4 regions of the Brevibacillus sp. HD3.3A genome follow, and region 4 is predicted to be linked to each of the others. Evidence: riboswitches for the same ligand, from Rfam matches in the RefSeq annotation. Region 4 holds a riboswitch; each other region holds the start of a gene.
The links. A riboswitch is a leader RNA that binds a small molecule or an ion and turns the genes downstream of it on or off. The one in region 4 is predicted to bind cyclic di-GMP.
Positions count from the first base shown of each region.

Region 1: it holds a riboswitch for cyclic di-GMP, as region 4 does, so the genes downstream of both, HP435_RS08130 (methyl-accepting chemotaxis protein) here and HP435_RS05605 (GNAT family N-acetyltransferase) in region 4, are expected to answer to the same signal.
Region 2: it holds a riboswitch for cyclic di-GMP, as region 4 does, so the genes downstream of both, ggt (gamma-glutamyltransferase) here and HP435_RS05605 (GNAT family N-acetyltransferase) in region 4, are expected to answer to the same signal.
Region 3: it holds a riboswitch for cyclic di-GMP, as region 4 does, so the genes downstream of both, HP435_RS27260 (methyl-accepting chemotaxis protein) here and HP435_RS05605 (GNAT family N-acetyltransferase) in region 4, are expected to answer to the same signal.

Region 1 covers NZ_CP085874.1:1,662,176-1,665,687, forward strand. Annotated here, with positions in the region: gene HP435_RS08130 (methyl-accepting chemotaxis protein) at 1-1,608, opposite strand, end outside; cyclic di-GMP riboswitch class II at 1,757-1,839, opposite strand; gene moaA (GTP 3',8-cyclase MoaA) at 2,028-3,053, shown strand; gene infC (translation initiation factor IF-3) at 3,316-3,512, shown strand, end outside.
Region 2 covers NZ_CP085874.1:5,754,249-5,757,760, forward strand. Annotated here, with positions in the region: gene HP435_RS26900 (glutamine--tRNA ligase/YqeY domain fusion protein) at 1-117, opposite strand, end outside; gene HP435_RS26905 (SET domain-containing protein) at 202-819, opposite strand; cyclic di-GMP riboswitch class I at 1,066-1,154, shown strand; gene ggt (gamma-glutamyltransferase) at 1,339-3,057, shown strand; gene HP435_RS26915 (methyl-accepting chemotaxis protein) at 3,170-3,512, shown strand, end outside.
Region 3 covers NZ_CP085874.1:5,829,259-5,832,770, forward strand. Annotated here, with positions in the region: gene HP435_RS27255 (transporter substrate-binding domain-containing protein) at 1-232, opposite strand, end outside; gene HP435_RS27260 (methyl-accepting chemotaxis protein) at 333-2,306, opposite strand; cyclic di-GMP riboswitch class I at 2,379-2,479, opposite strand; gene HP435_RS27265 (methyl-accepting chemotaxis protein) at 2,702-3,512, opposite strand, start outside.
Region 4 covers NZ_CP085874.1:1,093,114-1,096,625, reverse strand. Annotated here, with positions in the region: gene HP435_RS05615 (TrmB family transcriptional regulator) at 1-280, opposite strand, end outside; gene HP435_RS05610 (hypothetical protein) at 386-568, opposite strand; cyclic di-GMP riboswitch class I at 763-846, shown strand; gene HP435_RS05605 (GNAT family N-acetyltransferase) at 1,171-1,635, shown strand; gene HP435_RS05600 (methyl-accepting chemotaxis protein) at 1,637-3,100, shown strand; gene HP435_RS05595 (sensor domain-containing diguanylate cyclase) at 3,335-3,512, shown strand, end outside.

The DNA.
Region 1 (3,512 bases), 570 kb from region 4:
GGCGTAAGCATGAACCATCCGGTGCGGCTCCTCAAGCTTTTTGAAGATCGGATTGTTTCGCACTTGGGCAGACAACTCGCCATAGTACCAGTTCCCGAGACGGCATGTGTGGTGGGAGCCCATTTCGCTTGCGTTCAAGTGCTCCAAGCCCAAAAACATGTTGTAAATTTTCCATTTCCACAGAAGATGGTCGGTTTTTGCCACGCGGACGATGTCTTTCGAGCTGAGCTTGACGTTGATCGTAAAGAACGTTTTGCGGTAATCGTCCATTTTTCGGCTCAATTCCAAAATCAGCTGGGCCGTATCCTTGGCGATTTCCTGCGAATGCGCGCTCAAGTCAAAAATCGTGGAGTTGCGGCGGGCAATGTCCGTTACGGAAGAAGCCTGCTCCTCGGTCATGGCGGCAATTTGCGAGGTCGATTGGCTGATTTCCTGCATCGCGGTCACAATTTTGTTCAAGGCGACGTCAGCGTATTGGGCCTCACTCACACAGCGCTCAACCAGTTTGCCTGTATCGTCCATTTGCTGGGTCACCTGATTGGAGACATGCTGCAACGATGCCATATTGGTTGTAATTTGGCTGATTTGTTCTTTTGTATGCTCGGCCAATTTGCGAACTTCTGAGGCGACAACGGCGAAGCCGCGCCCCTGGTCGCCTGCCCGCGCAGCCTCGATACTGGCGTTGAGGGCGAGCAGATTCGTTTGCTCGGCGATTTCCCGAATAATATGCACGACATCCTGGGTCTGGTGAATCTCCTGATCGAGCTTGTTGACGCGGCCCATGACCTCTTCGAAGACGCGCCCGACTTGCCGGATGTCTCCCAGCGCGGCATTGATGATCTGCCTGCTCTGTTCTGCGGAGTGGACGGCATCGTCCGTTCCTTCCGCCACCTTGATAGCGTGGTTGGCCACTTCCTGAATGGAAGCGCTCATTTCTTCCGTAGCTGCTGTCACGCTGTGGCTTTCCTCAATTTGTTCGTCCATGCCCGAGATGAGCTGTTTGGTCGTATCGAGCTGTGTCATATGATTCAACATGTCGGAGATGCCGAACAAAAATGATTTGAACGTCTCTTCCATATATACTTCCACGATCAGTTGCTGATCGAACGCTGCCAGTTTTTGGACGGATGTGACCATTTGCATCATTTGATGCGGCTGATGGCTCCATTTTTCCATCAAGATCGATGTCATGATCTGAATCAACATATGATGAGCGGAGATAAAATGATCGGCTGTCAGATGAATGCGGCTGTGAACTTGTCCAATCACAATTCTCGTCTTCACGTATTCGTAATCCACATTCGCCTGCAGAAACTGTTCAAGATACAACTCCAATGTGTGTTTCAATTTTCCTAGTGTTGAGTGGTCGAGAATCAGTTTTTGCAATTGATCAACAGCCGTGATTGCGCCGTAAAATTGGTCGACAATCTTCGCTTTAAAGGGCGAAAGCGTTTCGGCAGCATTTTTGACATGGGCGAGCGTGTCTTGATCCACCCCTAAAAAGGACAAGCGCTCCTTTACTCGTTCTCCTACTTGATCGATGTCAGTCGTGTGAGAGGATTTTACGTACTCTGTCCATGGCTTTGTTTTCTTCGTAAAAAATTGCATGCAGACCTCCGGATTCTTTGCTTTTCTCTTTTTTAGTCGTTCGCTTCAAAACGGGGGAAGAGAGCATACGTCAATGGTGCTTTGGTGAGTGAATTGGCGATAGTGGACACGACAAATGTTCTGGGATAAAATAAACCGACCCTACAGCAATAATAGGGTCGGTTGCACTACTCACTCCCAGCCATTCAAGTGCCCACATACAAATCGCTGATCATCGCTTCCACTTTCAGTTATACAATTTCACAATATATAGTCATATTAGCTTATATTAATTCAAAAAGGGAATAGCAAAAATGAGCTATTTACACTTTCAAGCAAAATATTATGGTTTTGCATAGGAACAACCAGGCGAAAGTGCAGGAAAGCTATTACGCCCGATCGTGGATATGATACGCTAGGAAAAAGGAGAGTGACAGCCAATGCCAGAGCAGTCGCCACTCGTTGATACACGAAATCGCCCTCTCCGCGATTTGCGTATTTCCGTGACAGACAAATGCAATTTTCGTTGCAGATACTGCATGCCTGCGGAAATTTTTGGACCGGACTTTGAGTTTTTGCCGCAGCACAAGCTGCTTTCATTTGAAGAGATTGTTCGACTGACCGACATTTTCGCCTCGCTTGGCGTCCAGAAAATCAGAATTACAGGCGGAGAGCCGCTCATGCGCAGAGGCTTGCCTGTGTTAATTGAAATGATAAAAAAAGTAGCAGGTATTCACGACATCGCTATGACCACCAACGGTTCGTTGCTCGTCCGCCACGCGCAGGCTCTGAAGGAAGCAGGACTTGACCGCGTGACAGTCAGTCTCGACAGTCTGGACAACGAGCGGTTCGGCACATTGAACGGCAGGGGCTATCCGGTAGAAGCTGTGCTGGACGGCATACGGGCGGCGGCTGAAGCAGGTCTTGGCGTGAAAATCAACATGGTCGTGCAGCGGGGAGTGAATGACCAAGATATTTTGCCGATGGCCAAATACTTCCGCGAGCAGGGGCATACTTTGCGCTTCATTGAATTTATGGATGTCGGAAACTCCAATGGCTGGAAGCTGGATCAGGTCGTGCCGTCCAGCGAAATCGTCCGCATGATTCACCAGGAGATGCCGCTTGTTCCGATCGAGGCAAATTACTTCGGGGAGGTCGCTTCGCGCTATCGCTACGAGGACGGGGATCAGGAGATCGGGCTGATTTCTTCTGTGACGCAAGCTTTTTGCTCCACCTGTACCCGCGCCAGGCTGTCCGCAGAGGGCAAAATGTACAACTGCTTGTTCGCTTCTGCGGGAGAAGACTTGCGCGAGCCGCTGCGAAACGGAGCGAGCGACGATGAGATCAGAGCGCAGATTCAGACGATCTGGACCAAGCGCGATGAACGATATTCAGAAGAGCGGCTGGATGAGACGCCTGGCCTCGTAAAACGTCCCAAGGTGGAAATGTCGCACATTGGAGGATAGTGTGTGATAAGCCTTGACAAAGACAACTCTAACCTGTATCATGAATTGAGTGTATAAACACTTCATACTTCGAGAACAAGCAGAGGCGCCCAGCTTCTCACCTGCGTCGACGTCTTCCACGACTGTTGACAGGTAACTCTTATGCAAAGATCCTTGGATCTGATGAAATTGCTTAGGTGAGATATGTGCGGGCGCAGATGCGTTCGCACATTTTTGTTCCTTCTCGAAATTGACGGAGGTGGCAAGTATTAGCAAGGATCAAATGTTAATCAACGAAGCGATCCGTGCCCGTGAAGTCCGTTTGATCGGTGCTGACGGGAGCCAATTGGGAGTCGTACCTTTTAGGGAAGCGTTGCGCATTGCCCAGGAAGCCGAACTGGATCTGGTAAACGTTGCTCCTACAGCCAAACCGCCTGTTTGCCGTATCATGGACTATGGAAAGTTCAAGTACGAGCAGGC
Region 2 (3,512 bases), 1.5 Mb from region 4:
GTTCGGTTCCGGCGGAAAGCGGGTAATGACTTCCTTGACCTTGCCTTCTTGCAAGTCGTCAATCACGATATTGCGGATAAAATTGGATGACGCTACCTTGTTTTCCAATGAAATCAACCTTTCACTTCACCTTTACATTCCATAATACTGATTCTCTTCCCAGAGTTCAACAAAATCGGGCCGTTGTCCGGCCCGCTGTCTCTACCATTCCTGCTCTTTTTGCCATTGGGATTGCGGCTGGCAGTACAACGAAATGATAGAGTCGAGGGAGCGACGCTGCTCGGTTATGCCGCGAATAATTTTCAAATGCTTGGGTCGAACCAGGTGGAGCAGCGGCTGTTCAACATGATTGAACCGGGCGAAAGCTTCAGCTGCAACCTCATCCCACTGCCGGTAATAGCGCAGCAAGTCATCAGGCATCACCCGCGATCGATTCGTCCCCGGCTCCGGCAAGCAATCAAACGGTTCATCCAGATTCAGCGTACCGTAATCATCGGTCAGCTCTTCCCCCGGCAAAATGTCTCTGGCAGCCAGCTCCAAGTCGTACATCGTCGCCACGCAGGTCGCATGGAAGCTGTGGTTCACAAATCGGGCCTTATCCCAGCACAAGATGTATTTTCCAAACTGATTTTTGAAGGAATACTTCTGCACATCCTGCTTTCTCAATGGGTCCAGTTTTTCCACATATGTCGGGTCCAATACCTGATCCAGGTCATCCTGTGCCCAGACAATCGTGCCTTTCGGGATCAATTTTGTCGCAAAAACACCGTACCCGATTTCATCGTTGATATAGCGAAGCTCCGTATCGGGATGCATCATGGCCTTGATTCACTCCTTGGCAAATGTGCGTTTTTACCATCATAAGCAGTTCGGCCAATAGTGGTGTGTGAATGTCGGGAAAAACGCACAACTCCCTGTTCCTCCCTTTTTTTCTAGATTAAAAAAATTTTTCTTATTTACCCCAATCGACAAATAGTCTATATTATTGACAAACGGATGATTAGGAAAATTTTCCTGTAACAATTGAATCAGTTTTCTATTATCAACTGGATGCGTTACCCATTGATATCGAAACGGCAAACCCGGGGAAATCCGGCGACGCAAAGCTAGAGGGGCTACCTCCGCACAAGCGGGCATGCCAGCCAGCTACCGAAGTATTGGTGTAGGACAAGACCAATGATCCTATATCATTGGTCTTTTTTTGCGCAACAATTGTCTATTTTTGTCCATTTATGTATTTATGTGTAAAAATATTCATTTTCAGTTAAGGAGGTGAGGCTGCGAAAAGCTGTCGGATTGTTGGAATCGTTCATCAAACATACAAGGAGGCTTCATACGATGTCATTCTGGAAGAAACTTTCTACTGTCGCATTGACTACTGCAATCGGCCTGGCAACCCTGTCTCCGGTTCAAGCAGCTAATCGGCCAACATCAATGTCGCCAAACGCAATGGTAACAACACCACACTATCTGGCTACAGCAGCAGCCCTGAAAACATTGGAAGACGGCGGCAACGCTGTAGATGCCGCCATCACCGCCGCTTCTACTCTCGCCGTCGTCTACCCGCATTACACAACGATCGGCGGAGATAACTTCTGGCTCATCTACAACGCCAAGACCAAGGAACTGAAAGCGCTGAACGGCAGCGGACGAGCTGGCGAAAAAGCAACGATCGACTACTACAAAGGCAAAGGCTACGAAAAAATTCCTTCCCGCGGCTACGAGTCTGCCAATACGGTGCCAGGCGTTGTTTCTGGCTGGTGGGAAGCGTACAACTACGCGCACAAAAGCATGGGCAACAGCAAGCTTCCGTGGCACAGGCTGCTTGAACCGGCGATCGGATACGCTGAAAATGGATATCCCGTCTCACCAAACCAGGTTTATTGGACAAAATACGCCATCGATCCGAACGATAACGATTTGAAAAACCTCCAGCGCTTTGAAGGGTTCCGCAAAACCTTCCTGAAGCCGAACGGAGAGCCGTATGCGCCTGGCGAAATCCTCAAGCAAAAGGACCTTGCCAAAACTTTGCAAATCATTGCGAAAAAAGGAGCAGACGGATTTTACAAAGGCGAAGTCGCCAAAAAAATCGTAGCGGATATGCAGAAAAACGGCGGGCTGCTCACCTTGAAAGACTTTGAAAAGCACACCTCCACATGGGCAGAACCGATTACAGTCGACTACCGCGGCTACAAGGCTTACAACGTACCGCCCAACTCCCAGGGCATGGCTTCGCTCTCGATCTTGAACGTGTTGAACAACTTCGACCTCAAGAGCATGGGCGAAGGGACGCCGGACTACTACCACACGATTGTAGAAGCCACCAAGCAAGCTTTTGCCGACCGTGACAAATGGCTGACAGACCCTGCTTTCGTCGACATTCCGGTGGACGAGCTGTTGTCCAAGCAACACGGCAAAGATTTGGCTGCACGCATCGATATGAAGCAAGCGGCAAAAGCAGTAGAGCCGCTCGATCCAAAAGGGGACACTACTTGGTTTGGCGTCGTGGACAAGGACGGCAACGCCGTTTCGATCATCCAGAGCCACTATTTTGACTGGGGTTCCGGTATCGTAGCAAAAGATACTGGCGTCCTGTTGCAAAACCGTGGAAGCTACTTCTCTCTCGATCCGAAACACATTAACCACCTGGAGCCTGGAAAGCGCACCTTCCATACGATTAACCCTGCCATGCTCTTCAAAGGGGACAAGCCTTACCTGCTTTACGGAACACAAGGCGGCGAAGGACAGCCACAAACGCAAGCGGCTCTCGTAACGCGTATTGTCGACTTCGGCTTTAGCGTACAGGATGCGATCGAGGCTCCAAGATGGCTGCACGGACGCAACTGGGGCTCCGCCTCCAACAATTTGAAAGTCGAAAGCCGGATTCCACAGGAAGTGTTGGACGAACTCGTGAAGCGCGGACATCCGGTTGAAAAGCTGGAAGCAGCCTATACAGATGCGATGGGACAATCCGGCGCCATTTTGATCGATCCGCAAACGAACGTGAAGTTCGGCGGCGCAGACCCTCGCGGGGAAGGCGCAGCAATGGGATATTAACCGATGGTCAGGCTGCTGAATCTTCTCAGCAGTCTGGCTGTGTCTACTCTGTGCGGGCAGCGTTCCTTGCCTCGCGCAGTTGAATCAACCACCAATTAGGAGTGGAGAGCCTATGTCTTTTTTCAACAAACTCAGAAATAAAATGATCCTGTGGTTTCTTGCCGTAGCGGTCATCCCGCTTGCTGCCGTTTCCTTTTTTATTACAAACAGCTTTTCAACCATTTTGATCGATAAGCAAAAATCGTCTTATGTGGACCTGACTTCAAGTACAGCTATGGCTATGGACCAGTATCTCGATCGGCGCATGACGGAAATTCAGGTGCTGGCCCGCACCTCTGATATTCAATCTGTCGACGCGGCAGCCAAAAATGAGTTTATCCGCAAGTTTACCGAAGAAATGAAGCTGTACGATGGCAATACGTTTATTTCAAGCGACGGAAAAGTAACCGCTGACA
Region 3 (3,512 bases), 1.4 Mb from region 4:
TCAAATATGTGAATGGCTTGTAGTCCCCAGGCGTTCCCACCACAATATATCCTCGTGCGATGATCTCGTCGAGGCGGGACTCAAACTTTTTATTGTCCTGTTTTTTGGCCGCTTCTACCGCCACGGCTTGTCCATTCGGTGTTCCCGCAGTTGCGGCAAACGCTCCGGTTCCAGTCATCAGCAATGTTGCAGCGAGTGTGCTCGCCACCATTCTTTTGGTCCACTTGTTCATCGGTTTCTTCTCCTCCTGGTTGTTGCTCTCTTTGTTTGTCTTGCTTTGTTCAAACTGTCTCATCCCTTATATCGCATCCCCCCTTTAACAGGGATGGGACCTACAGGCTAAACTTGCCAACCCCTTGTTGCAGTTCTTCCGTCACGGCGTTCAAATGCTCGACGGAACGGGCGATATCTTGAATGGCCTGAAGCTGCTCGGCTGTTGCCTCCACAACCTTTTGGGCATCAGAAGTAGCGAGCTTCGCGATGTGATGCATTTCATCCACCGAGGCGCTCACCTGCTCGGAGCCTGCGGACATTTCTTCCGATGCTGCTGACACCTCCAAAATATGGGCAGCAACATTGCGGGAAGACTCCAAAATATGCGCAAAAATTTCCCGGACTTCTTCAATCATCGTGATTCCTTCGTGCGCTTCGCGGTTGCCTGTGTTCATCACTTCGACGGCATGACGGGTATCCTGTTGGATTTCGTGAATCAGTGTCGCTATTTTCGCAGCCGATTCCTCGGATTGGTGAGCGAGATTTTTCACTTCTCCGGCCACGACGGCAAAGCCTCGTCCATGCTCGCCAGCCCGCGCAGCCTCAATCGACGCATTGAGAGCGAGCAGGTTGATTTGCGACGTCAACTGGCTGATCGTATCGAGAATCCCTTCGATTTCCTTGGAGCGGCTGTTCAAACGTTCGATGGCCTCAGTTGCTTTGGTTGTTCCTTCGCCGATGCTGCCCATTTGCCGCACCGCCTGCTCCACGACAGTCGTTCCTTGCTCAGCCTGTTCCGAAGCCTCGCGCGCCGCCTCGGAAACATGCGCAGATGTCTCGGCGATTTTCACGATCCCTGCTGCCATATCATTCATGGACAGCGCGACATCTTTGGAGCTGGTCGCCTGCGCTTCCGCTCCGCCTGCAATTTGATTGATCGATTGCCCGATGCGATTGACGTTTTCCGTCGCATGCTCAATGCCTGCCGATACTTCCTGAGTAAAGCGCAGCACCTGCTCGGAAGATTGCGATACCCCCTCAATCAGACCTTTCAAGTGCGCAACAGTCTGGTTGAAGTCACGGGAAAGCACCGCAAGCTCATCCTTGCCGTCTACCGTAACGGTCTGCGTGAGATTCCCTTGCGCCACCACATTGACCACTTGGTTCAGACGCTGAATCGGTTTCACCAGGCGAACAGACAGCCAGTATACGAAAATGATCCCGAGCGCCAACACAACCAGTGAAATCGCAAGCAGCTTGATCGACAGCTCATTTACCGGAGCGTGCAAATCTTTGACCGGAGCCGTGATGAATACGCCCCAGTTCAGTTTCGTCGATGCGTACGAGGAGAACTGCGCCGTTTGCTCCTGCTGGTATTGAATAATTCCATGCCCGCCTTGCTGCGTCGCTTCAAATGCCGTTTTCAGCTCAGGAATGTCGCTTTCCAGCACGGATTGCTTCAAAATAAACTCGCTATTCGGATGCCAGATATACGTTCCTTTTTTGCTGACGAGAAAAGCATAGCCGCTGTGCCCGAATTTCTCTTCGGAAACCGTTTTTTGAATCTCATTGATTGGGATAGTAGAGCCGACATAGCCGTATTGGCGGTTGTCTTTCATCAATGGCAAAATGACCGTCACAATGTTATTGCCTGTCCGTTGGGAAACAACCGGCTCGGATACGATGATTTTCCCTTCGCCTTTTCCTGCTTCCTGAAAATGCGGACGGTCGGAAGGATTGGTTTCCTCTCCTTTGAAGTTGATGACCTTTTTGCCGCTCAAGTCATAGGAAAAGAAAAACGTTTCAAACTCAGGGTTTTTCTTTTGCGCTTCCTGAATCAGCCTCAAGTCATGCTCGAAATTGTTGTCTGAGGACATCATCTCCCCGACTGTTTCCACGATTCCGATTTTTTCCTGGAAGAAGCTGTCGATACGGATGGATAGATTGCTGGCTGTCAGTTCCGCTTCTTTGTCCAGGCTCGATGATAGCAATTGCGAAGAGCTGTAGTAGCTGGCCCCGCATACCGTGCCCAAGCTGATGATCAAAAGCAGGCACATAACGACAATTAACTTTTTCTTTAGACTTGATTCCATCACACGGTGTACCTCCTATCCTTTTTTTCACAACAAAAAAGACTGCCACCCGGACAGCCTTTTTGCGTTCGGCATGGCAACCCGGCTATCGTAGCAGCAGAGAAATGCAATCTGCTTGCCTTAGACCCGTGGCTTTGCGTCCCTGCCTTTCAACAGGTTTGCCTTTGTCATTTTTTGTCGTATTTTGTTTATAAATTTACTATAGCACACGAAAGTAAAAATGTGGGTTAACTTTCAAATAATGCCTTGGATTTTTTTCCACACGAAATCTTTACCCGATTTGTTTGATAGCTAAACTACTTTTCTTGCATAAAATTACAAAAAAGCCCCTCCAAGTAAACCATTGTGCGCTTTTCACGCCATGTCTACTTAAAGGGGATGCTATCAGATCATAGCTACTTCCCAGACTCCACAGCCAAGCTGCTTAACGTATCGGTAAGCAGCTCCAACTCTCTAAAGCTTGCCACAATTTGTTCAATCCGTTCTGTTTGTTCGTCTACACTCGCCAATACTTGCTCTACAGACGCACTGGATTGTTCCGTTACGCTATAAATCTGGGTGATTTCATCCACAATCCGCAGCGAACCATTCTCCAACGCATGAATGAGCGTCTCAACCTCGCCCGCTTGAATCACAACGCTATTCGCGTTATTTGTAATTTGTTTTAATATGGATTCTGTGTGCTGCGCAGCGTTTTGACTGTCTACAACAGCGGCTTGTCCGGTAATGATTTGCTTGGCAAGGTCGCTTGTTTTATTTTGGATATCCACCAATATGCCTGCTATTTCTTCCGTCGATTGCTGTGAATGGACAGCCAGCTTCCTCACTTCATCAGAAACCACGGCAAAACCCCGCCCGTGCTCTCCCGCACGCGCTGCTTCGATGGCAGCATTCAAGGCCAGCAGGTTGGTTTGGTTGGAGATCTCGCTAATCTTGGAAAGAACAGAACCGATTTGCTGATTTCGTTCATGAAGCTCGTTCATCAACGTCACGGTTTTATCGATGATCGTACTGATATGAGCCATTTGTTTCGTTAGCGTCGACACCTGTTCATTTCCTTCTTCCGTTACCTTCACAGTCGCTAATGTTAAATCTTTCATGCGCTGCGAACTGGCGGCTACTCGCTGAACTCCATGATTTGAATCTTGTACGGAGTTGGAGATATCGCCGACACTTGCTGCCTGCAGTTGCACGCCTTTAGCCACC
Region 4 (3,512 bases):
TTTCCAAATAGTCGAAGGACTGCTCGAACTGTCCACGCAATCTGCGAATCAACTCTCTGGCCGCAAGCGGCGCGTAAGTCACAGGCTCTGAAGGCACCGTATAGACCGCCCCTTTTTCCAGCAGCTTGCCTATGACCTCGTAAATCATCGAGCGCGGTACGCCGGAGCGCTTGCTGATTTCGTATCCGGTAATCGGAGAATGCTTCAACAAGCCAATGTAAGCCTTGCACTCGTATTGGGAAAAACCGAGCTTTTGCAACTCTTTGTAAATGTCGTCCATATCGTCCTCTTTAGTCGTTAGTCTTATACTCACTATAATGCCTCTCCCGCCAAACATGCAACAAAAAAAGCCCTCGGCATTCGAGAGCTTTTTTCACACATGCTGTTAAGCGATTTCTTTCACTTTAATATAAGAAACGTTTCGCACATTGATGACGATGTCGTCGTACTGGAGCCATCCATCTTTCTGGTTGGCGACCATCTGGATGATCTCTTCCGGTTCTGTCGTCTCAATGCGGATCACTTCTCCCCCTGAAAAGTGAAATTCGATTGTTTTCGTCTCTGCCATCCTCTCATCCCTCCTCTTCTCTCTATCTTTATCGGATGGATGGTAAAATTTTGTTACGCTACTCTTACCGTTACCTTAATTCTGACTATTTTTATAAAGAATTGGTTATTTTTACCCTACCAAAACTTGACAAGACTGTTTCTTTTGGATTATATTTTGCATGATTCGACATGACTATACATTTTTCGCAAACTGAATGACAAAGGCAAAGTCATCGAAAGGTGGCGACGCAAAACCACGGGTCTAAAGTCTTCGACCATGACAGCCGGGTTGCCATACATCATGTGCGTAATTGTGCGATGATGGTGACTGAAGGCTGTTCCCGTGTGTGGAATGGCCTTTTTTGTGTGAAAAACGTCTCGACGTTTTTCAGGAAATTGGATGTGGCCGCTTGCGGTCAACAAAACGGTCATGGCCGTTTTGTGTGCAATCTCATAGAAAGGAGGCGCCAGTCCATCTATCAACAGTAAACTTGTACATGAAAAAACAAAAGAGAGATAAAAATGGAGTGGAGTATTATGTACAAACTGGTTGATTCAGTAGAGTCTTTGGCGAGTTTTCACCAAATCAAGGAGAGCGTTTGGACCTCCATGGGCTTTGAAATGGAATACGTCAAAAATGGTTCCGATGCTTATTTGCTATTGTCAGAAGATGACGAAGCAGGCGGTACTTTTGAATTTACGCCACATGAAAAATCTTCTGCTTTTCTCCGCGATTTGTTTCAGGACGTGTTGAGCGCCGATATGAAAGTGGTGGAAGTAGACAGTTTCGCTGTCTTGCCGAAATACCGTGGAAAACTGGGACGTTGGGGCGTTGCCCTCATGATCGATTATGCTGAAAAACACGGTTATACGCATGCAGTCGGTTTAGCAGACCCGGCTTTTTTTCAGTTGATTAATACAAAATACAACGTCAAAGCGACACAAGTGAAGGATATGGTCTATTACAAAGGGGCGAACGCCATCCCGACCATTTTTCACCTGCAGGAAGCCTATACGAGCAAGGACCATCCCGCGTTTTCCTGGTATCAAACGCTTTGCAAACAAATAAAAGTTGAGGTTAGCTGACATGGAACTTTTACAAAGAAGAAATAATTGGGTCGTCATTGTTTTTGCAAGCATCATTACCGTGGTGCAAATCGTGAATCTCATCATGGGAGTGCCGATTTCCTTCGTCTTGACTGTGCTCGGTATTTTGTACGGAGTGCTGGCGCCGTTCGCGTATTTGTCCAATCGTCCGGCGTGGCGCGACAAAATGGCTCCATTCATGAAGTTTTTCAACTTCGCGGTAATCGGCATCTTCATGTTCATAATTACCGGGCTTGATCCTTGGCTGGTCAATATTATGACCATCATGTTCTTCGTAGCCGTCATGGGGATTTATCAGGACAGGCTGATCAACATTTTGACGATCGTGGCAGCGCTCGGGATCGTCACGTACTACTTCCTGACAAATGGCGAAGCGATTTTTTATACCTCCAATCCGGTTCATTTGATGTACTACCTGCTTACCTTCTGCTTCGTATCGGCAACAAGCATGATGCACGCGATATTCAACAACAGACTGCAACAGGAAAGCGAAGAACAGAAGCAGCAGGCGATCGCTTCCAAAGAATCGCTGCAACGCATTTTGGATCAGATCAACGAATCGCTCAGCTCTGTGCAGGAATACCAGGAGAATCTGAACAAGGTGACGGATGGCGTGAATGTCCGGGCAGTTGAAACCGTCGCTTCCCTTCAGGAAATCATGCGCTCCTTCTCTGTGCAAACCGACAACACAAACGAGCTGCGCCGCGAGATGGGCACGACCAATCTCCAGGTAGAAGACATGACTCGTTCTGTCACAGAGATGCACGATTACGTAGAATCGACGAAAGAAGCGACCAATGAAAGCGGCAAGCGCATCAATAACATCGGCAGCGACTTTGAACGCTTCATCAAGGACATCCAGGATACGAACCGACTGATTCAAGAGCTGAACAAAGAAACGGAATCGATTGAAAAAATCATCCAAACGATCTCCGATATTTCGGCACAGACCAACCTGCTCGCACTCAATGCCACCATCGAGGCGTCCAGAGCCGGTGAGCATGGCCGTGGCTTTGCCGTCGTAGCGGATGAAGTGCGCAAGCTGGCCGAGTCTTCCAAAGTATCCTCCGAATCGATCTCGACCTTATTGATGACGATTCGCGAAAAAATGAAGCTCGTTTCCGACATGATCTCCGAGTCCCAGGTGTCTTTTGAAAAGAACAGCGAAGGCATTATGGAGGTCCAAGAAATGTTTACAAACGTGGACAACTACATGCACAACTTCGCGGAAAAAACCAAAAATCTGCAAGAGTTCATCGTCCACGTGCACAGCATGATCCAGGAAGTCAATGCAAAAGTCGAAGTCAACGCAGACATTACCGACAAGAACAAGGAAAGCCTCGAAGAAGTTCTCGTGCTCGTCTCTGACCAAAAAGAAGAGATCGTCAAAGTATCTGGCGGCTTCGAAAAGATCGAGCAACAAATTCGCGGCTTGAACACGTAAAAACCATTGGCAAAAATTCCACTGAAACTGTCCTCTTTTGAGGGCAGTTTTTTGCATTTATGGCAATAATGTTACCTAATTGTTACAACTGTGAACGAACCTCAACTTTTTTCCATCAAATTATTTTTTCTGCATAGCATGTCCTCCTGGTATCGCTTATAATACACATGAATTTTTTCCGTTTGCTTTCCTTCCATCATGGATCGATCCAACGCAAAGAGAGGCCATAGCCATATGCCTGTTATACATCGTTTCAAGCTGAGCCCGGGGAAAAAGATTGGTCTGACTGCCCTTCTGACGGGTCTGGTTTCCTTGTCCATCGTGTTGACGGTGACAATTTTGCTCGTCGCATCTTATCAGTCCAAGAAGAAGTCACTGATTGATACCACGCTTACTTTGAACTATTCAAGCG